DNA from 2 places in the Stenotrophomonas sp. 22LJNL06-5-1 genome. Region 1 is predicted to be linked to the other one. Evidence: predicted binding sites of a transcription regulator. Region 1 holds the regulator's gene; the other holds the start of a gene.

Evidence for each region. Region 1 encodes FliA, which starts transcription of late flagellar genes. Its sites were predicted from a motif close to TAAAGTTTNNCNNNCNNNGGCCGATAA; they were not measured.
Region 2: the regulator FliA is predicted to act here: its motif matches at 10,443-10,469, upstream of AC13GF_RS01110 (GGDEF domain-containing protein).

Annotation. Positions count from the first base shown of each region.
Region 1 is NZ_JBSPUE010000012.1:82,548-97,612, forward strand. Features, by position in the region: gene flhA (flagellar biosynthesis protein FlhA) at 1-369, shown strand, start outside; gene flhF (flagellar biosynthesis GTPase FlhF) at 515-2,137, shown strand; gene AC13GF_RS20440 (MinD/ParA family ATP-binding protein) at 2,124-3,011, shown strand; gene AC13GF_RS20445 (RNA polymerase sigma factor FliA) at 3,008-3,751, shown strand; gene cheY (chemotaxis response regulator CheY) at 3,809-4,201, shown strand; gene AC13GF_RS20455 (protein phosphatase CheZ) at 4,201-4,806, shown strand; gene AC13GF_RS20460 (chemotaxis protein CheA) at 4,809-6,638, shown strand; gene AC13GF_RS20465 (flagellar motor protein) at 6,740-7,480, shown strand; gene motD (flagellar motor protein MotD) at 7,482-8,498, shown strand; gene AC13GF_RS20475 (ParA family protein) at 8,503-9,285, shown strand; gene AC13GF_RS20480 (chemotaxis protein CheW) at 9,282-10,361, shown strand; gene AC13GF_RS20485 (STAS domain-containing protein) at 10,598-10,906, shown strand; gene AC13GF_RS20490 (response regulator) at 10,903-11,268, shown strand; gene AC13GF_RS20495 (chemotaxis protein CheA) at 11,314-13,302, shown strand; gene AC13GF_RS20500 (methyl-accepting chemotaxis protein) at 13,660-15,065, shown strand, end outside.
Region 2 is NZ_JBSPUE010000001.1:242,244-257,308, reverse strand. Features, by position in the region: gene AC13GF_RS01160 (MtnX-like HAD-IB family phosphatase) at 1-701, opposite strand, end outside; gene AC13GF_RS01155 (DegT/DnrJ/EryC1/StrS family aminotransferase) at 876-2,078, opposite strand; gene AC13GF_RS01150 (DMT family transporter) at 2,089-2,487, opposite strand; gene AC13GF_RS01145 (EamA family transporter) at 2,484-2,843, opposite strand; gene AC13GF_RS01140 (alpha/beta hydrolase) at 2,845-3,681, opposite strand; gene AC13GF_RS01135 (sensor histidine kinase) at 3,761-5,140, opposite strand; gene AC13GF_RS01130 (response regulator) at 5,137-5,820, opposite strand; gene AC13GF_RS01125 (metallophosphoesterase) at 5,954-7,081, opposite strand; gene AC13GF_RS01120 (winged helix-turn-helix transcriptional regulator) at 7,155-7,604, opposite strand; gene AC13GF_RS01115 (MFS transporter) at 7,682-8,899, shown strand; gene AC13GF_RS01110 (GGDEF domain-containing protein) at 8,995-10,410, opposite strand; gene AC13GF_RS01105 (TonB-dependent siderophore receptor) at 10,697-12,946, shown strand; gene AC13GF_RS01100 (cation diffusion facilitator family transporter) at 13,120-14,100, shown strand; gene nfi (deoxyribonuclease V) at 14,139-14,813, opposite strand; gene gpmA (2,3-diphosphoglycerate-dependent phosphoglycerate mutase) at 14,908-15,065, shown strand, end outside.

The sequences.
Region 1 (15,065 bases):
GACCCGGCCGTGCTGACCGCCACCGTGCGCACCGCACTGGGCCGCTTCATCGTGCAGGAGATCGCCGGAATGTCGGCGGAGCTGCCGGTGTTCACCCTCAACCCGCAATTGGAACGTGTCTTGCAGGAGTCCACGCAGGGCAACGGCGCCGCGCTGGAACCCGGACTCGCTGAGCGACTGCACCAGAGCCTGGCCGAATGTGTCAGCAAGCAGGAAGCCCGCAACGAGCCCGCGGTCGTGCTGGTACCTGGCCCGGTGCGCGCCGCGCTGGCCCGCCTGGTCCGCCACAGCGTTCCGTCGCTGTCGGTCCTGGCCTACAGCGAGGTGCCGGAGGACAAGCGCCTGAAACTGGTCGGAACGATCAGCTGACGCCGCCCTCCGATGCGCCAGAAAACAGACACCACTTTCGAACCAACGCAACAGACAGATACCAAGGGGAACCCGCACCGTGCAGACCACCGACCACCCGAGTTCTCCGACCGCCACCCCGCCGTCTTCGTCCCGTGACCACAGCATGAAAATCAAACGATTCGTCGCCGCCGACATGCGCTCGGCCATGAACCTGGTGCGCAAGGAACATGGCCCTGACGCCGTGATCCTGTCCAACCGCCGGATCGAGGAAGGCATCGAGATCGTCGCCGCCGCCAACTACGATGAGAGCGCCGTGCAGCGTGCGCTGGAAGCCTCGCGTCGCGACATCGCTCCGCCGCCGGCGCCGAAGCCGCGCACCGCCGCCGACGCGGTGATCGCCGCCGTCACCCGCCGCCGCAGCAGTACCCCGGCGCCGGAACCGGTCGCCGCCACCACCTCGGCCGTGGCCGCCCTCGCCCGCGCTGCGGTCGGCGCCACCGGCCGCACCCTGGACAGCGCCGACGAGATCGTGCCGACCCGCGGCAGCACCGGCTTCGCCGCCACCCTGGCGCGTGCCGCCGTCAACGAACCGGCGCTGCCGGAACAGATCTTCGCTCCGTTCGCCGAAGCCCCCGTTGCACCGGCACCTGCCAACGCCGTGCCGGCCAACCGCGCCCACTTCCAGATCGATCCGCCGCAGGCTGCGGATCACGAAAGCCCGGCCCCGACGGTGCAGCCGCCGCCGCTGCCGGCCGCTGCTGTGGCCGCCACCCAGCCGGGAATCGCCGCCAGCGAACCGGCACCGGCTGAAGCCAGCGACGAAACCGACCCTGCCCCCGTGCTGGCCCCGGCACCGACGCTGACCGTGGTTGCCCAGGACGACGCCGAGATCCGCCAGCTGCGCCAGGAAGTGGCGGGCATGCGCCAGGTGATCGAGCGCGAAATGAACCGCTTCACCGACGAGCGCCTGCGCGGTTGCCCGGTGCGCGCCACTGCGCTGGACCTGATGGACGAGTACGGCTTCGACGCCGGCCTGGCCCGCGACGTGGCCATGCAGATCCCGCTGGAGACCGAGGCCCACCGCGGCCGCGGCCTGATGCTGGGGCTGATTTCGCGCAAGCTGCCGATCGCCCCGGTCGACCCGCTGGAAGAAGGCGGCGTGATCGCCCTGGTCGGCCCGACCGGCGCCGGCAAGACCACCACCATCGCCAAGCTGGCCTCGCGCTTCGCCGAGAAGCACGCGCCGCGTGACGTCGCCCTGGTCACCACCGACACCACCCGCATCGGTGCCCGCGAGCAGCTGTACGGCTACGGCCGCCAGCTCGGCATCGCGGTGCACGAGGCCAACAGCGGCACCGACCTGGACCAGCTGCTGGAACGCCTGAAGGACTACAAGCTGGTACTGATCGACACCGCCGGCCTGGGCCCGCGCGACCGCGCACTGGCCGCCCAGCTGCAGTGGCTGCGTGCCGCCCGCCAGGTGCGCACCCTGCTGGTGCTGCCGGCCAACACCAGCTTCGGCGACATGGACGAGGTGGTCCGCCGCTTCGGCGCCGCCAACCTGCAGGGCCTGGTACTGAGCAAGCTGGACGAGACCGGCCGCTTCGGCAACGCCCTGTCGGTGGCCGTGGACCACGCCCTGCCGATCACCTGGGTGACCGATGGCCAGGACGTTCCGGAGGACCTGCACCGGGCCAGTGCAGCCAATCTCGTACTTCGCCTTGAAGATTTGCGCCGCGCGGCCGATATGCCCTGCAACCCGGAGTTGAACCATGCCGTCGCGTGAGTACGCCAAGCTGACCAAGACCTTCCCGCTGTCGGCCACCCGCAGCGAGCCGCTCGGCCCTGTGCGCACCATTGCCGTCACTGGCGGCAAGGGCGGCGTGGGCAAGACCAACGTTTCGGCCAACCTGGCCGTGGCGCTGGCCGGCATGGGCAAGCGCACGCTGCTGCTGGACGCCGACCTCGGCCTGGCCAACATCGACGTGATCCTGGGGCTGAATCCCACCTTTACCCTGGCCGACCTGGTCGCCGGCCGCTGCACGCTGGACGACGTCATCGTCGAAGGCCCGAACGGGGTGCTGGTGGTGCCGGCCGCGTCCGGCCGCCGCCACATGGCCGAACTGGCCCCGGCCGAGCACGTCGGCCTGGTCAACGTGTTCTCCGAACTCGAGCGCGAGTTGGACATCATGGTGGTGGACACCGCCGCCGGCATCACCGATGGCGTGCTGACCTTCTGCCAGGCCGCGCAGGACACCGTGGTGGTGGTCTGTGACGAGCCGGCCTCGATCACCGACGCCTATGCGCTGATCAAGGTGCTGTCGCGCGAGCGCGGTGTGGACCGCATCCAGGTGGTAGCCAACATGGTGCGCGACCCTAACGAGGGCCGCGTGCTGTACGAGAAGCTGACCCGCGTCTGCGAGAAGTTCCTCGCCGATGTCTCGCTGAACTACCTGGGCTGCGTGCCGCAGGATGACTGGCTGCGCCTGTCGGTGCAGCGCCAGCAGCCGGTGGTGAAGGCCTACCCGTCCAGCCCGGCCGCGCTTGCGATCACCGAGATCGCGCGCCGTACCGCACGCTGGCAGGCGCCGACCGAACCGCGCGGCGGCGTTGAGTTCTTCCTCGAACGCATCCTCAAGCAGCGAGGGGTGGCCGCATGAAAGGCGCAGCCCAGTACAGGGAAGTCCAGCGCTCGGCGGCCAACGAGGTCATCGCCCAGCATTCGGACCTGGTGCGGCGCATCGCCCACCACCTGGCCGCACGCCTGCCGGCGAGCGTCGAAGTCGACGACCTGATCCAGGCCGGCATGATGGGCCTGATCGAAGCGTCGCGCAGCTATGACGCCGACCAGGGTGCTTCGTTCGAGACTTACGCCTCGATCCGCATCCGCGGTTCGATGATCGATGAGATCCGCCGTGGCGACTGGGTGCCGCGCTCGGTGCACCGCCGTGCACGTGATGCCGCCGCCACCATCCGCCGCCTGGAACAGAGCAGTGGCCGTGCCGCCAGCGCCACCGAAGTGGCCGCCGCGATGGAGATGCCATTGCCCGAGTACCTGCGGCTGATGGAAGACGCCGCCCGCGGCCAGGTGCTGAGCCTGGAATCGCGCATCGAGGACCAGGGCGAGCTGGACACCGTGGCCCAGGGTGGTCCGACCCCGCAGCAGGTGCTGGAGCGCGGCGAGTTCGGCCGCGAGCTGGGCAAGGCCATCGGCCACCTGCCCGAGCGCGAACAGCTGGTGCTCTCGCTCTACTACGAGCAGGAACTGAACCTGAAGGAGATCGGCGCGGTGCTCGGCGTGAGCGAGTCGCGGGTCTGCCAGATCCACGGCCAGGCGGTACTGCGCCTGCGTGGCCGGCTGAAGCTGTTCGAGGCTGCCGACGCCGGCCTCGAAGAATGAACATCCCCGAGGCGGCTGCCCCCGGCCGTCCGGAATGAACAACAAAGGAATTCTGCTTTGAACAAGAACATGCGCATCCTGATCGTCGACGACTTCTCGACCATGCGTCGAATCGTCAAGAACCTGCTGGGCGATCTGGGCTTCACCAACACCGCCGAAGCCGAGGACGGGCATGCCGCGCTGTCGCTGCTGCAGAGCCAGCCGTTCGATTTCGTGGTGACCGACTGGAACATGCCGGTGATGACCGGCATCGAGCTGCTCAAGGCGATCCGTGCCGATGCCAAGCTGAAGACCCTGCCGGTGCTGATGGTCACTGCCGAAGCCAAGCGCGAGCAGATCATCGAAGCCGCCCAGAGCGGCGTGAACGGCTACATCATCAAGCCGTTCACCGCGCAGACGCTGGAAGAGAAGCTCGGCAAGATCTTCGAACGCCTGGCGGCCAGCGCCTGATGGATACCACGGTCGACAAGAACGCCCTCGCCCTGCGCCTGCAGGAAGCCCTGGACGCACTGGAGTCCGGTGACGAGGCCGCCTGGCGGCAGCGCATCGACGGACTGGTCGCGCTGCGCACGCAGCCGATGATGAGCGGCCTCTCGCGGCTGGCCCGCGAACTGGGACAGGCGCTGGGTGAACTACCGACCGTACCCAGCGAAGCCGGCGAACTGGACGATGCCTGCGCGCGCCTGGACCACGTGGTGGCGATGACCGAACAGGCCACGCACCGCACCCTGGACCTGGCCGAGGAATGCCGCAGCCTGACCGAACAGCTGCGCGCCGAAGGCCTGCAGCCTGGCCAGGACGCGCAGCTCGAGCGCATCCGCCACAACCTGACCGAGATCGCCCTGACCCAGAGCTACCAGGACCTGACCGGGCAGATCATCCGTCGCGTGGTCGGCATCGTCCGCCGCGTGCACGAAGGCTTCGGCGCACTCGGCCTGCCGCCGGAACAGCATCGCACCGACCCGGAACTGGCCGGGCCGGCACTGAAGGGACTGGACCGCCACGCGGTCTCGCAGAACGACGCCGACGACCTGTTGTCGGATCTGGGGCTGTAAGCATGAGCGCGGTATCCGACGACATCACTGCCGATTTCATCATCGAGGCACAGGAAATCCTGGATCGCCTCGGCGAACAGCTGGTGTCGCTGGAGCAGGCACCGCAGGACAGCGATCAGCTCAACGCGGTGTTCCGCGGCTACCACACGCTCAAGGGCGGCGCCGGCTTCCTCGGCGTCACCGCCATGGTCGAGCTGTGCCACGCCGCTGAAGAAGCGCTGGGCGCCGCCCGCGCCGGCCAGGCGGTGCTGCAGGCCCACCACTTCGACGCGGCCCAGCAATCGCTGGATTACCTGCAGTCGATGCTGGATGCCGTGTCTTCCGGCACCGAGCCAGGCTATGCGCCGCCGGACCTGATCGCCCAGTTCGACGTACATGGCAGCGCCGTGGCTGCACCCGCCACCGCAGCACCCTCTGCGGGCGGCAGCGACCTGATCACCGACGACGAATTCGAGGCCCTGCTCGACCAGCTACACGGCGGCAATGCACCGACCGCCGTCGCGCCGGCAAAAAAAGCCGACGACGGACTGATCAGCGAAGACGAGTTCGAAGCCCTGCTCGACCAGCTGCACGGTGGCGCCGCACCGGGCACCAAGCCTGCCGCTGCCGTGGCGCCGGCACCGGTTGCAGCCCCGCGACCGGCCGCCGCACCGGCACCGGCGGCAAAGCCGGCTGCCAAGCCGTTGGCCGAGGCCGAACACACGGTGCGCGTGGACACCAAGCGCCTGGACGCGATCGTCAACCTGATCGGCGAACTGGTGCTGTCACGTAATCGGCTCAAGACTCTGCGTGCACGCCTGCGCGATGAAGAGCTGGACCGCGCCGTGTCCACCCTGGACATCGCCACGGCCCGCCTGCAGTCGGCGGTGATGCGTACCCGCATGCAGCCGGTGGGCAAGGTCTTCTCCCGCTTCCCCAAGGTTGCCCGCGACGTCGCCCGCTCACTGAAGAAGGAAGTGGACCTGGAGCTGATCGGCGCCGAGACCGAGCTCGACCGCAACCTGGTCGAAGCGCTGGCCGACCCGCTGGTGCACCTGGTCCGCAACGCCATCGACCACGGCGTGGAAATGCCCGACCTGCGCGAGGCGCAGGGCAAGCCGCGGATGGGCCATGTACGCCTCTCGGCGCAGCAGGAAGGCGACTACGTCAGTATCGAGGTGCAGGACGATGGCGCCGGCATCGACCCGGAAAAGCTGCGTGCCAAGGCGCGCGAGAAGGGCCTGATCGATCCCGAAGCGGCCGCCCGCCTGAGCAGCGAGGAATGCCTGCATCTGGTGTTCCTGCCGGGCTTCTCGACCAAGCAGCAGGTCACCGACATCTCCGGCCGCGGCGTCGGCATGGACGTGGTGCAGTCACGCATCCGCGAACTGAGCGGCCAGATCCAGATCCAGTCGGAGCTGGGCCGTGGCAGCCGCTTCCTGATCCGCGTGCCGCTGACCCTGGCGATCCTGCCGACCCTGCTGGTGCAGGCAGGTGAGGACGTCTACGCGTTGCCCCTGGCGCGCGTGATGGAAGTGCTGCACGCGCCGCGCACGTCGCTGGGCTGGTTCGATGGCCGTGCCGTGCTCGACCGCCGCTCGCACACCCTGCCGCTGGTCGATCTGCGCCAGTGGCTGGATGTGACGCCCGCCGCCTCGCCCCTGCTGACCATCGTGGTGCTGCAGGCCGGCGAAGCGCGCTTCGGGCTGGTCGTGGACCAGGTGCGCGGGCGTGAGGAAGTGGTCATCAAGCCGCTGCCGAAAGCCCTGCGCGGCCTGCGCGGTTATGCCGGTGCAACCTTGATCGGCGATGGTCGCATGGCCCTGATCCTGGACGTGGACGGGCTGCGATGACCCCCGCCGGGCGTCCCCCGGCGACCCGAAAACTGTGACTACCGTCTGTACGCGATCTACCGGTGTCTCAAGTCCCATTCATACACGCCGATACCGGAACCATGGATAGACTCAGCCTCATTGGACTCTTTCTCGCCCTGGCCTCGCTGGTCGGTGGCAGCATCCTCAAGGGCGCCGGCCTGGCGTCGTTGTGGTCGCCTGCGGCGTTCGTGATCGTCATCGTCGGCACCGTCGCCGCGATCCTGCTGCATACCTCGCCGGCGGTGTTCAAGCATGCGTTCAAGATCGTGCGCTGGGTGGTGCGCCCGCCGCACAGTGATCGCCGCGAACTGATCCAGCAGATCGTCGAGTGGAGCAACATCGCCCGCCGCCAGGGCCTGCTGGGCCTGGAATCGCAGGTGGAAGCACAGCAGGACCCGTTCCTGCGCAAGGGCCTGCAGCTGCTGGTAGACGGCGTCGAACCCGAATCGATGCGGCACATGCTGGAAATCGAACTGGGCAGCCAGGAGCACCAGGACCAGGCCGCCGCCAAGGTCTTCGAAGCAATGGGCATCTACGCCCCGACCCTCGGCATCATCGGCGCCGTGCTCGGCCTGATCGCGGTGATGAAGAACCTGGCCGACCCGAGCAAGCTCGGCCACGGCATCGCCGCTGCGTTCACCGCCACCATCTACGGCATCGCCTCGGCCAACCTGCTGTTCCTGCCGGTTGCCGCCAAGCTCAAGAGTGTGATCTCGCACAACACCCGCGACCGCGAAATGGTCATCGAAGGCCTGATCTCGATCGCCCAGGGCGAGAACCCGCGCAACATCGAAACCAACCTCTCCGGCTTCCTGCACTGACATGGCCCGCCGCAAGCACCACGAAGAGCACGCCAACCACGAAGCATGGGCGATTCCCTATGCCGACCTGATGACGCTGCTGCTCGCCTTCTTCGTGGTCATGTACGCGATTTCCTCGGTCAACGAGGGCAAGTACCGGATCATGGCCGACGCGCTGACCGATGCCTTCGGGGGCGCACCGCGCACGATCAATCCGGTGCAGGTGGGTAACAAGCAGGTGCAGGGTGGCGGCTGGGACAGCCCCTCGGTGATCAAGTCCGGCACCAAGATCGGGCCCTCGGCGCCGGCGCCATTGCACGACCCGACCCTGCTGCCATCGATGGCCTCGCAGATGCGCATGCCGGTGTCGGTGCACAACCAGGAGCAGATCGCGCGGGCCGAGCGCCAGCTCAACAGCATCGCCGACCGCCTCACTGCCGCACTGGCGCCGCTGATCGACCGCGGCATGATCAGCGTGCGCCGCACCGAGCTGTGGATCGAAGTCGAGATCAACAGCGACATCCTGTTCCCCACCGGCTCGGCGGCGCTGGACGTGCATGCGCGGCAGACCCTGGCCAGCCTGGCCGAGGTCCTGCGCGACGTGCCCAACAGCGTGCGCGTGGAAGGCCACACCGACAACGTGCCGATTGCCACCGCCACCTTCCCGTCCAACTGGGAACTGTCGGCCGGGCGTGCGGCCAGCGTGGTGCACCTGTTCGCCGACCAGGGCGTGCAGCCATCGCGGCTGGCGATGGTCGGCTACGGCCAGTTCCGCCCGCGCGAAGAGAACGACAGCGCGCAGGGCCGCAACCGCAACCGCCGGGTGATGGTCATCATCCTGGCCGACACCTCGCATTCGGTGGACCCGCTTGGCCAGCGCCTGAACGCAGCCACCGGTGCCACCCAAAGCACCGACACCGAACAAGCCGCGGCAACTCCGGCTACCGCCCCCACCTCCCCCATCGCACCGGTGAAGTTGCCGCCGGTGCCGGCTGGCAGCCGCGTCGGCGCCGCCGTTCCCCCGGCAATGAAGGAGTAAACCGATGCGCATCTGGGCAGTCGCCAACCAGAAGGGCGGAGTCGGCAAGACCACTACCACCCTCGCCCTCGGCCGCGGCCTGGCCGCGCTCGGCCATCGCGTGCTGCTGATCGACCTCGATCCACATGCCTCGCTCAGCCGCGCCTTCGGCGTGCCGGTGGACCCGCCGCCGGCCGGCGTACTGGAACTGTTCGGCGCCCCGCCGGCCGATCTTTCCAGCCTGTGCCATGCCAGCAACATCCACGGCCTGGACTATGTCTGTGCACAGTCCGCGCTGGCCACACTGGAGCGCCGCAGCGCCAACCAGCCCGGCCTCGGCCTGGCCCTGCAGAACGCTCTGGCGCGCCACCAGGGCCAGCATGACTACATCCTGCTGGACTGCGCACCGACCCTCGGCCTGCTGATGATCAACGCACTGGCCGCAGCCGACCGCCTGATCATCCCCACCCAGGCCGAGCCACTGGCGCTGCATGGCCTGGATGGCATGGTCCGCACCGGCGAGATGGTCGAGCGCTCGCGCCGCCGCCCGCTGCCGATCTCGATCCTGCCGACTCTGTTCGACCGCCGCACCCGCGCCGGCAACGAGTCACTGCGCACCATGCAGGACCGTCATGGCAGCCGCGTGTGGGAAGACGCCATTCCGATCGACACCCGCATCAGCAACGCCTCCGGCCTGACCCTGCCAAGCGTTGGTGAGGACTACCCGGGCCGCGGCCTGGCCGCCTATCGCCGCGCCCTGAACTGGATCCTCGGCGAGGATGCCCGCGCCCTGGAGCAGGCCGCATGAACAGCACCGGCGTACTGGACGACTATCTGGACGAACTGCTGGGCGAAGCGATCGCCGTGGCGCCACCGGTTGCACCGCCACCGGCCAGCGACGAAGCGTGCCCGGTGATTGCAGCGGACACCGAACGCGAGCCGACATGGGACGATCTGCCGGCCGAAGTGATCTACGAAACGGAGACTGTTGCCGCTGCCCCGGCAGAGGACGACGCAGCACTGGAAGCCGCCTTCGAGGCCGCCGCAATGCCGGTCGCCGCTCCCGAACGAGAACCGACCTGGGACGATCTGCCGGCCGAAGTGATCCACGAGACCTCCCCTGCCCCGGTCGCCGCCAAGGCAGGTCCGGAACCCACCTGGGACGATCTGCCGGACGAAGTGATCTACGAGACCGATCCGGCCGACAGCCTTCGCCTGGCCCACACTGACAGCCCCGGCCTGCAGGCTGCGTTCGAGGCCGCAGCCGGCGGCGAGGACGTTCCTGCGCCACCACCGGCCGTAGTCGCAGCACCCGCTCCAGTGGCGCGCACCGATGCCGCCCCGCCACCGCGCGTGGCCGTGGACGCGCCAGCAGGCAACCGTCCGAACAGCTGGCAGGAACTGCAGGCACAGGCACACCGGCCCGCCAGCAGCCCGCATCCGCAGAACCGTCGCGCCGGCGAGCGCACCTCGCGCTGGCTGCGCCTGCGCTGCGGCACCCAGGCGTATGCACTGGAACTGCTGAAGGTGCAGGAAGTGGTGCTGCCGGTGCCGCTGCTGCCGTTGCGCGGCACCGCGCCGGCCATGCTCGGCATCATGAACCTGCGTGGCCAGGTGGTGCCGGTGATGGATCTCGGCCTGCACCTTGGCGCGGCGGCCGCCGAAGACGACTCACAGACCCGCATCGTGGTGCTGGAGGAAGACGGCGAGACCATCGGCCTGCGCGTGTCGGCGGTGGAAGATGTCGCCAACCTCACCGATTCGCAGATCGAGCCGCCGGATACCGCGCGCATCTGCCAGATCTCCAACGACCTGTTCCGTGGCGTCGCCCGGGTCAGCCAGCGCCCGATGATCCTGCTGGATGCCACACGGTTGTTGAGCTGAGCTGGAAAAAGGGGACGGAGGGGATTAAGTCGCAAGTGGCTCGACGCTTTGCGCCGACGCGGTGCCTGTCGGGGACGCCGTTGCCGAGGGCGGCTGCAGTAGAGCCAGGTCGATTGCGACTTAATCCCCTCCGTCCCCTTTTCAACAGCGACCGCATCGACGCACCGCGTCGATTCCCCTAAAGAACCCTGCCGGGGTGCCGTTATGGATCACGGAACCGTTTGTCCGGAGCAACGATGAGCACTGTCGAACTGGGTGGGGATCTCGGCATCGAGAGCACCGCCGAGCTCAAGAACCGCCTCGCCCCATTGGTGGCACAGGCAGGCGAGCTGACCCTGGATGCAAGCCAGGTCGCCCGCATCCACACGGCCGCCGTGCAGGTGCTGTGTGCGTTCGTGCAGGCCCGCCGCGAGGCAGGCCTGGGCACCGGCTTCCACGGTTGCACCGCAACCTTCCGTGACGCCGCGCGCCTGCTGGGCGTCACCCAGGCCCTGGGCCTGGACGTAACCCATGACAACCTGAAATCTGTGGAGAACGCTGCATGAGCGCACGTATCTTGGTGGTGGACGATTCGGCGTCAATGCGCCAGATGGTTTCCTTCGCCCTCACCTCGGCCGGTTTTGCCGTCGAAGAAGCCGAAGACGGCGCGGTCGCGCTCGGTCGTGCCAAGGGCCAGCGCTTCAATGCGGTGGTCACCGACGTCAACATGCCGAACATGGACGGCATCGCGCTGATCCGCGAACTGCGCCAGCTGCCGGACTACAAGTTCACCCCGCTGCTGATGCTGACCACCGAATCGGCCGCCGACAAGAAGTCCGAAGGCAAGGCCGCCGGCGCCACCGGTTGGCTGGTCAAGCCGTTCAATCCGGAACAGCTGGTCGCCACCGTGCAGAAAGTGCTGGGCTGATCGCCCGCCACCGCTCCCCCTCTTCGCTTCCGGACCACCACTGCCATGAGCATGGACCTGCAACGCTTCCACGCCACCTTCTTCGAGGAGAGCCGCGAAGGCCTCGACGCGATGGAGGCTGGCCTGCTGGCCCTGGAATCGGGGCAGCAGGACGCGGAGATCATCAATTCGGTGTTCCGCGCCGCCCACTCGATCAAGGGCGGCGCCGGCACCTTCGGCTTCGACGCGATCGCCGGCCTGACCCATGTGCTGGAGACGCTGCTCGATGAGCTGCGCGCCGGCAAGCGGGCACTTGAAGGCCATGCCGTCGACGCCATGCTGTCCTCGGTGGACGTGCTGCGCGCCCTGCTGCGCGAAGCCGAACACGGCCAGGCTGCCGATCCGGCTGCAGTCGCTGCGGTGAAGGCGCGCCTGGAAGCGGTTCTTTCCGGCCAGGCCGCAGCGAGTGCCCCGGCTGCCGCCGCAGCCAAGGTGGACGATACGCCGGAAGCCTGGCAGATCGGTTTCACTCCGGCACCGTCGCTGTTCATGAGCGGCAACGACCCGCTGCGCATCATCCGCGAACTGGAACATCTCGGTTCGCTGGAGGTCGCCGCGCGCATGGAACGCCTGCCGGGCTTCGCCCAGCTCGACCCGCTCGAGGCCCACCTGGCGTGGGACCTGGGCCTGGTCGGCAAGGTGCCGCGCAGCAAGATCGAAGACACCTTCGCCTGGGTGCTGGACGACTGCGAACTGGACATCCGTCCGGCTGCGCCGCCGAGCCTGGCCACCGAGGCACCTGCCACACCCGCCCCTTCCACACCGGCTGCCGTTGTACCGGCGGCACCCACCGCCGCTGCCAGCAGCGGTGGCGGCCAGGAAGCGGAAACCTCGATCCGCGTCAGCGTCGACAAGGTCGATGCGCTGATCAACCTGGTCGGCGAACTGGTCATCACCCAGGCCATGCTCAAGCAGGTCTCGCACGCACTGGACCCGGTCCACGCCGAGAGCCTGTTCGCCGGCCTGGACCAGCTTGAACGCAACACCCGCGACCTGCAGGAAGCGGTGATCGGCGTGCGCATGCTGCCGGTCGATGCGGTGTTCCGCCGCTTCCCGCGCCTGGTCCGCGATCTGTCCAGCCGCCTTGGCAAGCAGGTCCGCCTGCGCACCGTCGGTGAAGGCACCGAACTGGACAAGGGCCTGATCGAGAAGATCGCCGATCCGCTGGTGCATCTGGTGCGCAACTCGATCGACCACGGCCTGGAAATGCCGGACGTGCGTCGCGGCGCGGGCAAGGACGAGACCGGCACGATCACCCTGGCGGCTTCGCACCAGGGCGGCCACATCGTCATCGAAGTCAGCGACGACGGTCGCGGCCTCGACCGCACCAAGATCCTGGCCAAGGCCCACGAACGCGGCCTGGCGGTGCCGGACAACCCGACCGATTCGCAGGTCTGGGACCTGATCTTCCAGCCTGGTTTCTCCACCGCCGATGCGGTCACCGACCTGTCCGGCCGTGGCGTCGGCATGGACGTGGTCCGCCGCAACATCCAGGCGCTGGGGGGCGAGGTGCAGATCGAAAGCAGCCTCGGCGCCGGCACCCGCACGCTGATCCGCCTGCCACTGACCCTGGCCATCCTCGATGGCATGACCGTGGCGGTGGCCGGTGAAACCCTGATCCTGCCGCTGGCTTATGTGCTTGAGGCCCTGCAGCCGCAGGCCGAGGACATCCGCAGCATGGCCGGCGAAGGCCGCGTGCTGCGCGTGCGCGGTGAGTACCTGCCGATCCTGTCGCTGAGCGAGTACTACGGCTACGGCAACCGCGCACCGGGCAGCGAATCGCTGGTGGTGGTGGTCGAAGGCGATGGCCAGAAGATCGCGCTGGAAGTGGACGAGCTGGTCGGCCAGCAGCAGGTGGTGGTGAAGAACATCGAGAACAACTACCGCCGTATCGGCGGGGTGTCCGGTGCCACCATCCTTGGCGATGGCCGCGTGGCCCTGATCGTCGACATCGGCGGACTGGTGCGTTCGCTGCGGATGCCGCAGGCCGCCTGATCCACGCTGCAGGCGTGTACTGGACCGCCGCCCTTCGGGGCGGCGGTTTTTGTTTGCGCGCGCCCTGCCAAGGGATTTGACCCCAACCCACAGCGCCCTGCATTCCGTGAACTCCGTCAATGCGACGGTTTCGCGCGCAACTACGCCATGCCAGCGCAAGCCCCGCCACGGCGTCACTTTCGCGCCGTCATCCCTACGCAACCGAATGTGATCTGCGTCCATAAAGTCCATCCGAACTGCGCCGCTATTTCGCTTTGACGGCCGTCACCGAACCCCCACCGGGCACCACCGTTCGCTCTGCAACCACCCCCAGCCGACGCAACGACGCCGGCGCCCTGCCCACCTGGAGCACCCTGCATGAAGTGGTTCCACGATCTGCCCATCGCCCGCAAGCTGGCCGTGGGGTTCACCCTCACCACCCTGATGACCGTCGTACTGGGTGCCTTCGCCCTGGTCCGCCTGTCCGAGGCCAACGCGCAGCTGAGCGCCATGGCCTCCAACGATATTCCGTCCGTGCAGTACCTCGGCGAAGTGCGCTCGCAGCTGGGTGAGTTCCGTACCTATGAGCTGGCCCAGCTGAGCATGCTGGACCAGCCCGAGAAGGTGGCCGACTACAACAAGCGCATGGACGACACCGCCGCCGTCGTGCGCGAACAGCTGGCCGCGTACGCCAAGCTGCCGGCCGGCGCCAAGGAGCGCGAGCTCTACCGCGCCGTGCAGGCCGACGTCGATGGCTACTTCGCAGCCAATGCCAAGCTGCGCGAAGCGGCCACCGCCGGCGATGGCGTCGTCGCACGGCAGATCTCCGACGACCAGTCGCGCCCGCTGCGCCGCAAGGCCTTTGAAGACCTCAAGGCACTGGGCGCGTACAGCAGCTCGCTGATGCAGGGCAAGATCGACAACGCCAATGCCACCCACCGCAACAGCATGCTGGCGATCATTGCCGCCGTCGTACTGCTGGTTGTGGTCGCCGCAACCCTGGCGGTGGTCATCTCGCGCGCCGTGGTCGGCCCGCTCGGCAAGGCCGTGAACGCCATCCAGGCCGTCGCACGCGGCGACCTCAGCGTCACCACCCAGAGCACCGGCAAGGACGAGGCTGGCCGCATGCTGGCGGCCACCACCGAAATGACCGCGATGCTGCGCCGCTTCTCCGAGCAGACCCAGCTGATGGCGCAGATGCACGCCGGCCCGGACATCAGCCATCGCATTCCGGAAGACTTCCCGGGCGTCTATGGACAGCTGGCCAGCGGTATCAACACAGTCATCTTCGAACATCTCGACTCGATCCGCGATGCCATCGACGTGCTCAACCAGTACGCCACCGGCAACCTCGCCCCGGACGCACGCCGCCTGCCGGGCAGCCGCGCGATCCTGCACGAGTCGATGGATGCGGCCAAGGCCAGCCTGCTCGCCATCAACACGCAGATCCAGCAGCTGGCCTCGGCCGCCGCCGCCGGCGACTTCAGCCAGCGCGGTGATGCGCAGCGTTTCGATCACGACTTCCGCGTGATGATCGAGCAGCTCAACAGCATGATGCAGGTGGCCGACGGCAACCTCGGCCAGCTCTCGAAGCTGCTGCAGTCGATCGCCGCCGGCGACCTGACCGCACGCATGGACGGCCAGTTCAACGGCGTGTTCGCACGCATGCGTGACGACGCCAACACCACCGTTGCACAGCTGACCCAGATCGTCGGCCAGATCCAGGCCAGCGCCAGCAGCATCACCCTGGCCGCCGGCGAGATTGCTTCGGGCAACAGTGATCT
Region 2 (15,065 bases), on a different contig from region 1:
AGCAGGGGCAGTACGATGGGCTGCGGGCTGGCGTCGAAATGACGTGGCTGCAGCAGGCTGCCATCGAGCAGGCGCGGCAGCAGCGCGACTGCATCGTGGAAGGTGTCGATGGCGGCGTGTTCGATGCCGGCCTTCGTGCAATGGGTGATCAGACGGCGCTTGGCGAACACGAAGTCGGCGTCTTCAGAGACGCAGAAGTCCGAGCTGCCATCGCCGATCATCAGCACGCGCGGTGCTTGGTTGGCGCGCGCCTGCGCGGCGCAGGTGCACTTGCAGGTGCCACTGCGGCAACCTTCGGCCTGGTAGGGCGATTCCAGTTCCCAGTGGTCCCCGCACCAGCGCAGGTGGTTGGCCACCACCGGCAGTCGCGACAGGCCGTGGTTGGCGAGGATGCGGCGGATCGCATAGTCCAGGCCATCACTGACGATGCGCAGCGGCACACCCAGCTGTTCGGCGCGGCTGACAAAGGCGGTGAAGCCCGGATCGATCTGCACCTGGTCCAGGTGGGCGTCGAGCGTGGCCGGGTCCAGCTTCAGCAGCCTGACCTGGCCCTGCATGCATTCACGCGAGCCGATCTTTCCCGCTTTCCACTGGTCTTCCAGTTCCTGCCAGCCCGGCTGGCCGTACTTTTCCAGCAGCGAGTCGATGACATCTTCGAGGCTGATGGTGCCGTCGAAGTCACACAGGATGCTCCAGTGCATGGGCAGGTCCGTCGATGAAAGAAACGCCCGGCCCGATGCCGGGGCAGGCTCAATGTAGGTAGGCAGCCTTTCTCGTTCCTTTCCTGTTGAAAGCCTTCATCCCAGGGCGCGGAAAGCGTTCAGGAAGGTGCATGGATGAATGCGTGAAGCGCAGTCCATCCATGCGTCTCGAGGTCACGCGCGGGCCAGTGCCTGCAGTATTCCGGCGGTCTCCTCACGGGTCTGCCAGGCGCTGTTGCCGAGGGTCAGCATGCGTGCGGCGAAGTCGCGTGCGTTGGGCATGTCGTCCTGCGGCACGATGCCGCGCAGGTAGGCATAGCCGGGCAGGGCATGGATGAACATGCGGCTGGCGCCGAGCCCGCGTGGCCACAGGTCCTTCAATACGGCATCGCGGGCGCGCTGGCTGGGCAGCAGCAGCATCAGCAGTGGCCAGGTGCCACCGCCACCGGCGAGGCCGTCGACCACCTCAACGGCTGGCAGCTGTGCCAGCTGCACGCGCAGCTGCAACGCACGCAGGCGACCGGCCTGCAGGAACGCCGGCAAGCGTCGCGCGGCATGCGCGCCGATGTTCTGCCGCCACTGGCTGACCCGGTGCTGCGGTATATCAAGCGGGAAAATGTCACCGACTGCTTCTTCCAGGTCGTCACGCTGAAGCGCGCTGCGCAGTGGATTGCCATACACCAGTGAAAGCAGCGAAGGGCGATAGCAGGCAGCAAGGCCCATCAACTGCACGCTGCGCAGCAGCTCCCAGCGCAGGCTGGAGCGAACGTGCTGGACGGCATGTTCGGCCAGCGCAGCACGCAGTTCGTCGTCACGGCTGACCAGCAGGCCGCCTTCATGCAGGCTCAGGCCCTTGCCGGCAGCCAGGCTGAAGAATCCGATATCGCCACGCAGGCCGACACTGCTGTTGCCGACCCGTGCGCCGAGTGCCTGTGCGGCATCCTCGATCACCCAGGCACCGGCGTTGCGGGCGACTTCGCAGGCCAGTTCGACATCGGCGATGCGCCCGCCCAGGTGGGTCGGCAGGATCGCCAGCGTGCGCGCATCGGCCAGACGCCTGAGCTGGCCGGGATCAAAGTCGAAGTGGCCGCTCCGGGTATCGCACAGCTGCACGCGCAGGCCCAGGCTGTGCACCGCGATCGGCACCAGCGGGCAGGTATAGGCCGGCATGATCACGGTGTCGCGCTTTGGCGCGCGCTTGCGCAGCGTACGCAGCGCGATCAGCAGTGCATGCGTACCGGAACAGGTCAGCTGCAGCGGCGGTGTGCCGAGCTGGCTGGCCAGGACTTCGCGCAGGTCGCCACCACCGGGCAGGAAATCGCTGGCCTGCATCGGCAGGCCCGCGGTAGGTGGCAGTTCGCGCGCGAACAGGCTCATCGCAGCGCGCTCACGAGGCGCTTTCGGTGGGGCTGTGCGGGTCGTCCGCTTCAGCGCGGCCGAGGCAGACGATGCCGGCCACGATCAGTACCGCACCGAGCAGATGGTGCAGGGTCAGCGGCTCGTTCAACAGCCACGCCGACAGCAGCAGCACGCTGATCACCTCCAGGTGTGATGCGGCAAACGCGGGGCCGATCGGCGCATGGCGCAGCAGGCTCATCCAGGTGAAGAACGCACCCACGTAGCCGAGGATGGCGCCGTACACCCACGGCTGCGACAGCACGCGCAGCAGCCAGGCGGTGTTGGCCTCGACCGGCAGCGCGGCATCACCGGCATACTTGAAGCACAGCTGGGCCAGCGTGTCGAAGGCCATCAGCAGCGGGAAGCCGATCACATACAGACGCCTCATGAGCCGGCCCCCACCACCGCCACGCCCGCGGTGACCAGCAGCATGCCGGTCACCCGCAGCGGCGTGAGCTTCTCGCGGAACAGGAAACGACCGGCGATCATCAGCGCGACGATGTTGATCGAGCCCAGCAGCACGCCCTTGGACAGCGGCACCAGCGACAGGAACGCAATCCAGGCGACGAACTCAAGCACGTAGCAGGCGATGCCGATCCACAGCCAGGGGCGGCTGAGCATGTGCTTCCAGCGTTGCAGTCCTTCGCCTTCCTGCGGATCGCTGGCGGCGGCCTTGAAGGCGAGCTGGCCACCGGTATCGAGTACCACATTGGCCAGCCACAGCAGCGTGGCAAGTGCTCCCATCTCAGGCCACCGCCTTGAGCACGCCCGTGCGTTCACCGATCTCGGTGAAAAAGCGCGCGCTGCGACGGATCACATCGCGGCGTTCGCGGTCGATGGTGATCATGTGGTAGCTGTCTTCCAGTACCACCAGTTCCTTCGGGCCGCTGACCCGCGACATCACCAGCTCGGCGTTGCCCATGCTGGCCACGTCGTCCTCGCGGGCGTGCATCACCAGGCACGGTGCGGTGACCTGGTGCAGGTGGCGGCGGGTCCAGTTGCTCAGCGCACGCATCTCGGCCAGCGCGTGCCAGGGGTTGCCCGGAAGGCCGGCAGCCGCGCTGTCGCCGGACAGCATGGCGGCGCTGACCTGCGCGCGCAGGCGCTCGTCACGCAGGCCGTACGGCGGTTCTTCCATGAACATGCGGTCGCGGCCGATGTTGAAGCGCTTGAACCACGGCAGCAGGAACGAGAAGCGAGCCACGGCGGGGATGTTCCAGCCGTCATAGCGGAAAGTGGCGCCGTATACGCCGACCCCGGACACCCACTCGGGGCGACGTGCAGCAAGCGCCAGTGACAGCACCGCGCCCATCGACAGGCCACCGACGAACAGCTGGTCAACCTTGCCGCGCAGGGTTGCCGCGGCATCTTCCACGCCCTGGTACCACTGTTCCCAGGTGGTCGCCAGCAGGTCATCCACGCTGCCGCAATGGCCGGGCAGCTGCACGCCGTGCACGGTGAAACCGGCGTTGTTCAGCCCTTTGCCCAGCATGCGCATTTCCGCCGGGGTGCCGGTCAGGCCATGGACCAGCAGCACGCCCTGTGGGCCACCGGGGAGGAAGAAGTCGTGCGATTCGGTCACCTGGCGGCTCCGGGACGGCAGTGGGGATGGCAGGATCGCAAGCGCGATTTTCGCCAGCCTTTCAGCGCCCCGGGCCGGGTCAGGGCGCCTTCAGCAGCGGCAGCGTGATGGCGACCTTCAGTCCGCCACCGGGGCGGTTCAGGAAGCTCAGGCGGCCGCCGAAGTGCTCCACCGCCTCGTGCGCGATGGCCAGGCCGAGGCCGGTGCCGCTGGCAGCGGTGCCCGGCGCCCGGAAGAAGCGCTCGCCCAGCCGTGGCATCACGTCGTCGGGCACGCCAGGGCCGTTGTCTTCCACATACAGTTCGACATCATTGTCGTCCAACGCGTGCACGCCTACCGTGACGGTTGCATTGCGGCCGGCATAACGCAGGGCATTGTCGATCAGGTTGTCCAGCGCCTCCTGCAGCATGGCGCCGTTGCCGAGTACACGCAGCGGATGGGGGCTGCCGCGGTAGCCCAGATCGATGCCATCGCGGATCGCCTCCGGTACGCGCATGCCGACCCACTGCGGCACCAGCTCGCACAGATCCAGTGCCTCCACGGTATCGGGCACGGTCTGCGCCCGGCTCAGCGCCAGCAGCTGGGTGCTGACCCGGGCCGTGCGCTGGTTGAGCCGGCGGATGTGCTGCAGTGCCTCGCGCACCGTATCGGGGTCACCATGTGCCAGGGCCTGGTCCACGTGCAGGGCCATGCCCGCCAGCGGCGAACGCAGCTGGTGTGCGGCATCGGCGATGAAGCGGTTCTGCAGGGTGATCATTTCCGCCTGCCGGGCAAACAGATCGTCGATGGTGCTGATCAGTGGCTGGATCTCCTCCGGCACGTCGGCATCCGAGATCGGTGCCAGTTCGCCGCGGCGCTGCGCCAGGCGGGTCCTCAGCGGGGTCAGGATGCGCAGGCCGTAGGTCACGCCGAACCAGACTAGCGCGGCAGTACCCAGCGCCAGCATGGTCATCAGCGGGATGATGATCATCAGGATTTCGCGCGCGCGCTGTCGGCGGTCGGCCATGCTCTCGGCCACGGTCACCGCCAGCTGGTCCTGTGGATCGTTCATCGCCTGCGTGCAGACGGTGGCCATGCGCACCTGCTGGCCATTGAGGTTGCCGTCGTACAGCGCCGGATGCACGCCGGTGCAGTCCTGTGAAGGGGCGTACGGGCTGAAGTCTGCATTGCCGCTGAGGGTACCCATGCGGCTGCTGTCGACGTTGAAGTAGCGATGGCCGTCGGGGTCGTACTCGATCAGGAAGCGCGCCTGAGGAGACAGGTCGCTGGTCACCGGCATGGTGCTCAGCATCTGCGCGAACGAATGCGTGTCGTCGATCAGGTTGCGGTCGTGGATGCGGTTGGAATAGTCCAGCGCAACGTAATAGGCCAGGATCGTGTTGAAGGTGAGCAGGCCCAGCATCGGCAGCGCCAGAAAGGCGAGCAGGCGCCGACGCAGGCTGGGGGGGCCACTGATCACGAGGCGCTTTCGTCCTGCGCGTCTTCCAGCATGTAGCCCAGCCCGCGCACGGTGCGGATGCCCATGCCGCCCGGTTGCAGCTTGCGGCGCAGGCGGTGCAGGGCGATGTCCAGGCCGTTGTCGGTGAGGTCCTGGCCCCAGTCGCACAGCGCTTCCACCAGTTGCGCGCGCGACACGATGCGCTCGGCGCGAACCGCCAGCGCCGACAGCAGGCCGAATTCGCGCGCGGTCAGTTCCAGTGACTGGTCGTCGATCCACACGCGGTGCCCGGCCAGGTCCAGGCGCAGGCGGCCGATGCGCAGGTCCGGGTTGCCATTGCTGGTGACCCGCCGCAGCTGTGCGCGTACACGGGCTTCGAACTCGTCCAGTGCGAACGGCTTGACCAGGTAGTCGTCGGCGCCGAGGTCGAGCACACGCACGCGCTCGGCCAGGCCGTCGCGGGCGGTCACCACCAGCACCGCCAGACCATCACCGCGCTGGCGCAGGCGCTGCAGCACATCGCGGCCATCCAGCTGCGGCAGGCCCAGGTCCAGTACCAGCAGCGCGTACTGGGTCGAGCCCAGCGCAGCGTCGGCGTGCGCGCCGTTGTCGACGTGGTCGACCACATGGCCCTGCCGGCGCAGCGAGGCGCACAGGCCGGAGGCGATATCCGGGTCGTCTTCAGCAATCAGAACGCGCATGCGCGGGGCTCCTGTAACAGTCAGGCCCACCGGATGGACGGGGTGGGCCTCTCTCGGCTGCCGAGGGTAGCCGCAAACCGGGTGAAGGTGGAGCGCGCCGCCACCGCCCGGTGCCGTCGCACTGTCCCGCCATTCAGTCCTGCAGGCCTGGCTCACCCTGCGCCAGCGGCACCCGCGAGCCGTCCAGCAGGCCACGGCTGAGCCTGCCATCTTCGATGAACAGCAGTTCGCCGTTCTCGCCGTTCTTGATGCTGCTGTCGATGGCGATCACGCGGTCGCCGTGGAAGCTGCTGACGTGTGGCATCGAGGTATGGCCGACCACGATGCGCTTGAGCTGCAGGCGGTCGAGCACGGTCTGCACGCCAGCGGTGTCGAGGCGGCCATCGAAATAGCCGCGGTACCAGATCGGGCTGGTCTTGCCGTCATACAGCGGTGCGGTGGCCGGGTCGGCCTTCACTTCGGCCTTGGGCAGGCCGAGCGAGGCCTGGTAGGCCGCGTTGGTGCGCGCCGGGTCCAGCGCCAGCTGCACTGCCTCGGGCGAGATGCCGCCGTGCAGGAACAGGGTGTCGCCGATCTTCAACAGCACCGGGCGGGTGCGCAGCCATTGCCCGATCACCGAATCGGCACCGTACAGCTGCGGGTAGCTGCGGCCCAGCAGCTGGGCGCTGCGCAGGTACTTCGGGTTGACGTAGCGCAGGTCGTCGTACAGCACCATGGTCTCGTGGTTGCCGAGCACGAAGTGCACTGCGCCGCCGGCGGCGGCCGCCTGCTGCTGCAGGCCGTACAGCAGCCAGAAGGCCTCGGTCACCTGCGGGCCACGGTCGAACACATCGCCGGCGATGACCAGGGTGTCCTTGCCCAGCGCCCAGCGGTCCTGTGCATCGATGACCTGGTGGGCACGCAGCAGGCGCACCAGCAGCCCGTACTGGCCATGGATGTCGGACAGCGCCACGATACGCGGCACGGCCGGCAGCACCGAGACCGAAGGTGCATTCGGGGCAGCCACATGCAGCGTGTGCTCGTAGCCGCAACGCGGGGCGATGTCGGTGCCTGCGGCCTGCGTGGCAAGCGTGTGCGACTCGACCTTGTCGTCGCAGATCCATCTGGCCTGCAGCTGGTTGCCCTGGCGGAACACATAGGGGCCATCGGCCTGCACGTGGTCGGCGGGCGCGGCAACCTCGCGGGCCTGCGTGGTTGCTGTGGCGCAGGCCAGCAGCGGCAACAGCAGGGCGGTCAGCAGGGAGGGGCGATAGCGCGACATCGGCGGCATCCGGTGGCGGAAAGACCCGATGCTAACCGGCGCGGGCGTTCGTCGGTGTGCGCGAATGGGCGGATCAGGTGTCGCGCCCGTCGTCCTTGAGCTTGCGCACGCGGGTGGCGGTGGACTGAAGCGGTTGGCCGTCGCGCCCATGCGGCTGCATGTAGGGCAGCGGCCGCCGCGTCGCCGATTCGATCAGCTGTGAATGGGCTTCGCCTGCACCGAAGCGATGGCGCTCTCCCCACTGGCGCAGCGCGACCAGCAGCGGGAACAGTTCCTGGCCAGCGGCGGTAAGCACGTACTCCTGGTAGGCCGATCCATCGGAGGCCGGCTGCAGCCGCAGGATGCCGGCCTCGACCAGCCGGCGCAGGCGGTCGCTGAGGATGTTGCGCGCCGCGCCGAGGCTGCGCTGGAAATCTCCGAAGCGGGTGATGCCGTCGAACGCGTCGCGGATCACCAGCAATGCCCAGCGGTCACCGAGCAGGTCGGCAGTGCGGGCTACAGGACAGGGGCTGTCGGCGTGCATGCTGGGTATCTCCGAATGTGGTTGCAGTTTAAAACCAATGGCGATAGCCTGCATCTGGTTTCAAATTGCAACCAAAAATGAGTGCCGCATCTATTCCCCGGCCGCTGCTGGTCCTGCTTGCGGTTGCCGCAGGCGCCAGCGTCGCCAATGTCTATTACGCGCAGCCGCTGCTGGATCAGCTTGCACGCGCCTTTGCGCTGGACCGGGCCGTGGCCGGCGCGGTGCTGGCTGCCACCCAGGCCGGCAGCGTGCTGGCGTTGCTTGGCCTGCTGCCGCTGGCGGACCGCGGCGACCGGCGACGCCTGCTGCGGCTGCAGTTGATCGCGCTGGTGCTGGCCCTGTTGTGGCTGGCGGCGTCACGCACGGCGAGCTGGTTGTTGTCGGGCATGCTGCTGGCCGGCTTGCTGGGCACCGCGCTGACCCAGGGCCTGATTGCCTATACCGCCATGCTGGCACCGCCCGAGCAGCGCGGTCGCGTGGTCGGTGTGGTGCAGGGCGGCGTGTTCATCGGCCTGCTGCTGGCGCGCGTGGTGTCCGGTACGGTGGCGGCGGCCTTTGGCTGGCAGACGGTCTACCTGCTGTCAGCGGTGGTGATGGCGGTGTTGGCGGCGATGCTGTGGCGGCGCCTGCCCGCAGTGCCGGTGCCGTCGGTTCCTCCACGCTGGCGCGAGCTGCTGGGCTCGATGCTGGGCATGCTGTGCCGGGATCGAACGCTGCGCGAGCGCGGGCCGATGGCATTGCTGTTGTTTGCCGGCCTCAATGTGTTCTGGGCGGCGGCACCCCTGCCGCTGTCGGCACCGCCGCTGCACTGGTCGACCGCAGCCATCGGCGCGCTCGGCCTGGCCGGCGTGGTCGGCGCGCTGATGGCTGCACGTGTCGGGCACTGGATGGACCGTGGTTTCACGCATCGGGTCAGCCTTGGTGCGCTGCTGCTGATGCTGGTCGCGTGGTGGCCGCTGCTGGGCCTGCCGCAGTCGCTGTCCTTGCTGCTGCTGGGTGTGGTCGTGCTCGACCTCGGCGGCCAGGCACTACATGTCTCGAACCAGGCATTGCTGCTGCGTGCACCGGCAGAACAGCATGGGCGCCTGGTGGCGTTGTACATGCTGTTCTATGCGCTGGGCAGTGGTGCAGGCGCGGCGGCGGGACCCTGGATGCAGGTGCGGCATGGCTGGCCTGCCGTGTGCCTGCTGGGGGCAGGCATCGCGTTGCTGGCGCTGCTGTGGTGGGCAGCGTGGCGGGTGGGGGCGGTGAAAGCAGCGGCTGGGCGCCGTATCGATCGAGCCGGCTGTCGGTAGAGTCGACTGTCAGTCGACCACTCTTCGCCCAGCGTGCGAAAAATCCCGCGCTGCGCGCGATAGTCGACCAGCGGTCGACTCTACCTGTCCTGCCGTCATCGCTGCAGCGCGCGCCGCCCGGGGGCTTCCTGCAATGCCTCGCTGGCCACCACCACGCGGTTGCGGCCGCTGCGCTTGGCCTCGTACATCGCGGCGTCGGCACGTGCCATCAGCCGCTCGTAATCCGGATGACCATCGTGACCGGCCACGCCGATGCTGGCGGTCAGTTCCAGCACCTGGCCATTGGCCAGCGCTACCGGCGACTGTGCGATCTGCCGGCGCAGGCTCTCAGCGATGACGGTCGCCTGCGATTCGCTGGCGGCCACCAGTACCACCACGAATTCTTCGCCGCCATAGCGGAACAGGTAGTCGCTGCCACGCGTGAGCTGGCCGAGCAGGCCGGCCACGTGCTGCAACGCGCGGTCGCCGGCATCGTGGCCGTGGCCGTCGTTGATTGCCTTGAAATGATCCAGGTCGAGCAGCAGCAGCGAGAACGGTGTGCGGTTGCGTGTGGCCAGCTCGATTTCCCGACGCAACACGGTGGGCAGGAAGCGACGGTTGAGCAGGTTGGTCAGCGCGTCGCTGCCGGCATCCAGTTCGCCGATGCGCTCGAACAGCAGTGTCATCAGGGTGCGGATTGCAGCCAGGTCCTCACGGATGGCCGGCAGCACCGCCAGTCGCTGCGCCGGAGCATCGCCGCTGGCGCGCTGCAGGTGGCCGTCAATGCGGGCCATCAACTGGCCCACCTGCTGCGTTTCGCTGCTTTCGCCGAAGCTGGGGATGCCCTTGTGGGTGAACCACAGGCCGAACTCCGAGGTGGCCAGGCTGGCGTTGTCGCTGGCCTGCACATGACCGGCGAGTGCGTACAGCAGGGCGTTCTCCCAGTCCAGCAGCAGTGCGCGCTGGCGCTCGCGTTCAGTACCGACGTTCTGTACCAGCGAGAACAGCCGGTAGGCGGCGTCGGCACGGGTGGAGCGCTCTCGCGCATGGGTGTAGGCCAGGGTCATGCCTTCCATGGCGATGTCCATGATCGCGCTGAGGCAGGCGATGGCGGCAAATGCGGTCGCGCTGTCGGGCGCGTCGTCGCGCAGGCGCACGAACAGCTCGTGCTTGAGCACGCGCGCACCGCGGGTGACCAGGTCGACCGGGATGCCGACCCGTGCGTGTACGTCGCCGATCACCCGCTGCGAGGCGACGGTGGTGGCGATGCCGGAGGCCTCGGTGGTCAGCAGTTGCACCAGCCAGCGCTGCATGGCCGGCTGCAGGCGCTGCTTGACCTGGTCATGGGACAGGAAGCGGCGTGCACGCCCGTCCTGCAGCAGCACTTCGTAAAAGCGCTGGGCCAGCGCGGGTGGGGCATCGGTGGCAGCGGCCTTGAGCAGCGCGGTGGCGGCAGGGCCGGCCTGGAGCAGGCAGTGCTGCCAGGCCTCGGCCAGCGGCTGGCTGGCATCGTCCAATTGGGGTGGTTCCACGTCGATCTCTGACTGCGTACGGCAAACCACGGGTATCGGCCGCGGCGGCATACGGTTGATGGCGGGTTAGCCGGCCAGTTTACGCGCGGTGCAGGGTTGCACGGTGCGCAAACCACATCGGCGCCGCTGCGGCAATGAGTGAACGCATTTGAGAATCAATCGCATTGGTGGGAGAATGCGCGCACGGAACGGGCTGCAGGTGCCTGCAGGACTGCTCCGCCTCCCCCTCGTCGTTGCCTCAAGCCCTTTGCCAGAGGCCCCGTAGCCCTGCCAGAAGGTCCTGATCATGTCTCCTGCCGTTGTCCTTTCGCCGCGCCCGCTGGCGCTTGCCGTTGCCGTCCTGCTGGCGGGCAGCGCCCTGACCGCCCAGGCCGAAACCGACGCCACCGATATCGACACGGTGCACGTCACCGCCTCGCAGATCGCGCGTCAGGCACTGGGTACCTCGACCATCACCGCCGAGGACATTGCCCGGCGCCCGCCGGCCAACGACATCGCCGAGCTGCTGCGGACCATGCCCGGCGTCAACCTGACCGGCAACAGTGCCTCGGGCCAGTACGGCAACAACCGCCAGATCGATCTGCGTGGCATGGGCCCGGAAAACACCCTGATCCTGGTCGATGGCAAGCGCATCGGCGCACGCGATGCCGTGCGCATGGGCCGCAGCGGTGAGCGCAATACGCGCGGTGACACCAACTGGGTGCCAGCGGAAATGATCGAGCGCATCGAAGTGCTGCGCGGCCCGGCGGCGGCACGCTATGGCTCGGGTGCGTCTGGCGGCGTGGTCAACATCATCACCAAGCGCCCGACCGGCGACCTGACCGGTGCGGTCGACCTGTATGGCCTGGTGCCCGAGCACAGCGCCGAAGGCGGCAGCGAGCGCGTCGGACTGCAGCTGAGCGGGCCGATGACCGACACCCTGTCGTTCCGCCTGTACGGCAATCTCAACAAGACCGACGCCGATTCGCTGGAACTCAACCGTGACTTCGCGACGAATCCGAACGCGGTGCCGCCGGCCGGCCGCGAGGGCGTCAAGAACCGCGATGTCAACGCGCTGCTGCGCTGGGACGTGACCGCCAACCAGGTGGTCGAATTCGAAGCCGGCACCAGCCGCCAGGGCAACATCTATGCTGGCGACCGCGCGGTCAGCACCACCGGTACCTCGACACCGATCGATCTGGGGGCCTTGGCCGAGCAGCAGGCCGAGACCAACCGCATGTACCGCAACACGGGCGCGATCACCCATCGCGGCCGCTGGGGTGACGTGACCTCGCGGGTGACGGCCGCAGTGGAGGCGGTGAACAACTCGCGCATCAACGAAGGCCTGGCCGGTGGCCCGGAAGGCAGCTTCAACGGCACCGACTGGTCGACCTCGCGCCTGCGCAACTACCAGCTGGACGGCGAAGTTAGCTTCCCGACCACGCTGGGTGGTGCCGAGAACATCTGGACGCTGGGTTTCGAGTACCTCGACAGCCGCCTGACCGACCCGTATTCGATGAGCCAGTCCAGCAGCAGCGGCGGCGGATTCCCGGGATTGTCGGCCGATCGCGCACGCGGCAAGTCCGACGCCCAGACCACGGCCGTGTTCGTGGAAGACAACATCTACCTGGGTGAGCGCTGGATCGTTACCCCGGGCCTGCGCTTCGACCACCACAGCCAGTTCGGCAACAACACCAGCCCCAGCCTCAATGCGCAGTTCCGCATCAACAGCGACTGGGTGGTAAAGGGCGGTATCGCCCGTGCATTCAAGGCACCGAACCTGTACCAGTCGAATCCGGACTATCTGTACTACACCCGTGGCAATGGCTGCCCGAATGCACTGCCGAGCCTGGGCGCCGGCTGCTACATGCGCGGCAACGCGGACCTGAAGGCGGAAACCAGCCTGAACAAGGAGCTGGGCATCGAGTGGGCACCGCAGAGCGGCTGGCAGGCGTCGTTGACCTACTTCCACAACGACTACAAGGACAAAATCCAGGCCGGCTACAACCAGATCGGCCTGACTGCCGACACCAGGGGCCGCATCTTCCGCTGGGAGAACGCACCCAAGGCGATCGTGCAGGGGCTTGAAGGCAACCTGGTGATCCCGCTGCTGGGCGAGCAGGGCAACCGCCTGAAGTGGAGCAACAACTTCACCTACATGGTGGAGAACGAGAACAAGAGCACCGGCCAGCCGCTGTCGGTTATTCCGAAGTACACCGTCAACACGATGCTGGACTGGCAGGCCACCGACAAGCTGTCGATGCTGCTGACCGGCACGTTCTACGGCAAGCAGAAGCCGGCCACCACCAACATCAACAATGATCCGCGCTGCACCGGTACCTGCGACCCGTCGATCGCACTGCAGGATCGCGGTGCGTACAACATCTGGGGCGTGAGCGCGCGCTACAAGGTGACCGAGACGGTCAGCTTCGGCTTCGGCGTCAACAACCTGGCCGACAAGCGCCTGTTCCGCGAGGCCAACAGCAGCGATGCCGGCGCGGCGACCTACAACGAGCCGGGCCGCGCGTACTGGGCCAGCCTGCGTTTCGGGTTCTGATCGCAGGCGGGCGTCGTTCCGCTGGGCTCGCCAGGCACGGCCTGGCGCTACTGGGTAGCGCCGGGCCATGCCCGGCGGCTCCGGACCTGCGCGCCTGCAATGTTATAAACACCGTAATAGTCTCCCTCGCCAGCACGGCGTAGCCTGCACCGCATCGCAAAGGAGCTGTTGCCATGGGCCACGACCACGATCACCTACCGTCCGAGATCCGCCACGAGAAACCCTTGTGGTGGGCACTCGGCCTGACATCCACCTTCCTCGTCGTCGAGGTGGTGGGCGCGTTCTGGACCAACAGCCTGGCGCTGCTGTCAGATGCGGCGCACATGGCCACCGATGCACTGGCATTGATGATCGCGCTGGTCGCGGTGCGGCTGAGCCGGCGCCCGCCGGATGCACGTCGCACCTACGGCTATGCACGGCTGGAAGCGCTGGGCGCGATGATCAACGGTGCGATGCTGTTCGTGGTCGCCGGTTACATCCTGTGGGAGGCCATTGGGCGTTTCCGCGAGCCGCAGGAGATTGCCTCGTCGGGCATGCTGGTGATTGCGGCGGCGGGCCTGGTCATCAACCTGATCTCGATGCGCCTGCTGCAGGCCGGCAGCGGCGAGAGCCTCAACGTGAAGGGTGCCTACCTGGAAGTGTGGGCGGACATGCTCGGCTCGGTGGCGGTGATTGCTGGCGCGCTGTTGATCAAGTGGACCGGCTGGAAGCCGATCGATCCGATCCTGGCGGTACTGATCGGCCTGTGGGTGCTGCCGCGCACCTATGTGCTGATGCGTGAGGCGATCAACGTGCTGCTGGAAGGCGTGCCCAAGGGCATGGACGTGTCCAAGGTGCGTGACAGCCTGTCCGGCCACGCTGCGGTGCTGGACGTGCATGACCTGCATGTGTGGGCGCTGGCCTCCAGCACCCCGGCACTGACCGCGCACATCGTGATGCGTGACGGCACCGATGCCGATGCGCTGCGCCGTGAACTGGGCGGGCGCCTGCACGATGACTTCGGCATCGAGCACGTGACACTGCAGCTCGAAGCGGACCACTGCGGCGAAGCCTGTGGTGAGCCCACGCCGGCCAAGGGCGGCGAGCACGAGGGCTATGAGGGTCACGACCACGGCGAGGACGCGCAGGGCCATCGCGGCCACGTGCATCGTTGATTGAAATTGGGGGCCGCGGCGGGTGGTGCCCGGCGTGGCTATTCGTCCCGTCGGGACGCCAGCCGATCCGCCAGCCGGGTCGGCTCCGGCAGCCGGTAGCCATGCAAGGTGCGCTGCACCCAGGCCAGCGCGGTATCCGCACTGACCCGATGGCCGCCGGCCACGAACAGCGGCTTGCAGCGCACTTTGCTGCGCAGCACCCAGCCCAATTGTTCATCGCCATCCAGCAGCGGCGTATGCGCACCGGCCTCGGCACCTGGTTCGACGAACCGGCCCACCAGTTTCGACTTGGCCACACCGATACTCGGCAGGTCGGTGACCACGCCCAGATGCGCGGCCACGCCCAGCCGGCGTGGATGGCTGATGCCGTGCCCATCGACGAACACCAGGTCCGGCGTGCGTGGCAGCAGCGCCAGTGCGGCCAGCAGTGCCGGCAGCTCGCGGAAGCTGAGCAGGCCGGGGATGTAGGGCATCACCGTAGGAATCCGCGCGATCTCCTGCGCTGCGGGCTGCAGCGTCTTCGCATCCAGCAGCACCGCCGCGGCGCGGGTGATGGCGCCGTTGTCCTCGAAGCCGACATCCAGCCCGGCCAGCCAGCGCACGTTGCGTGGCAGGCGGTCCTGGCGCTCCACGCGGCCGGCCAGCTGGATCTGCTGCTCGCGGGCGGCGGCGACGCTGCCTTCCCAGCGTCCGGGGTCGATCACCGTATTCATTGGTCACAGCATCGCATGCGCGGTGCCACGGCCCGGTGAGTGGCGCCCGGGGCTACAATGCCGACCTGCCTTTCCTCGCGTTGGAGACCCTGCAGTGACCCGTAAACTCGTACTGTTGCGCCATGGCCAGAGCCAGTGGAACCTGGACAACCGCTTCACCGGCTGGGTCGATGTCGACCTGACCGAGCAGGGGCGCCGGGAAGCGGCCGCCGCCGGTCGCCTGATGCGCGAGGAAGGCCTGCAGTTCGACGT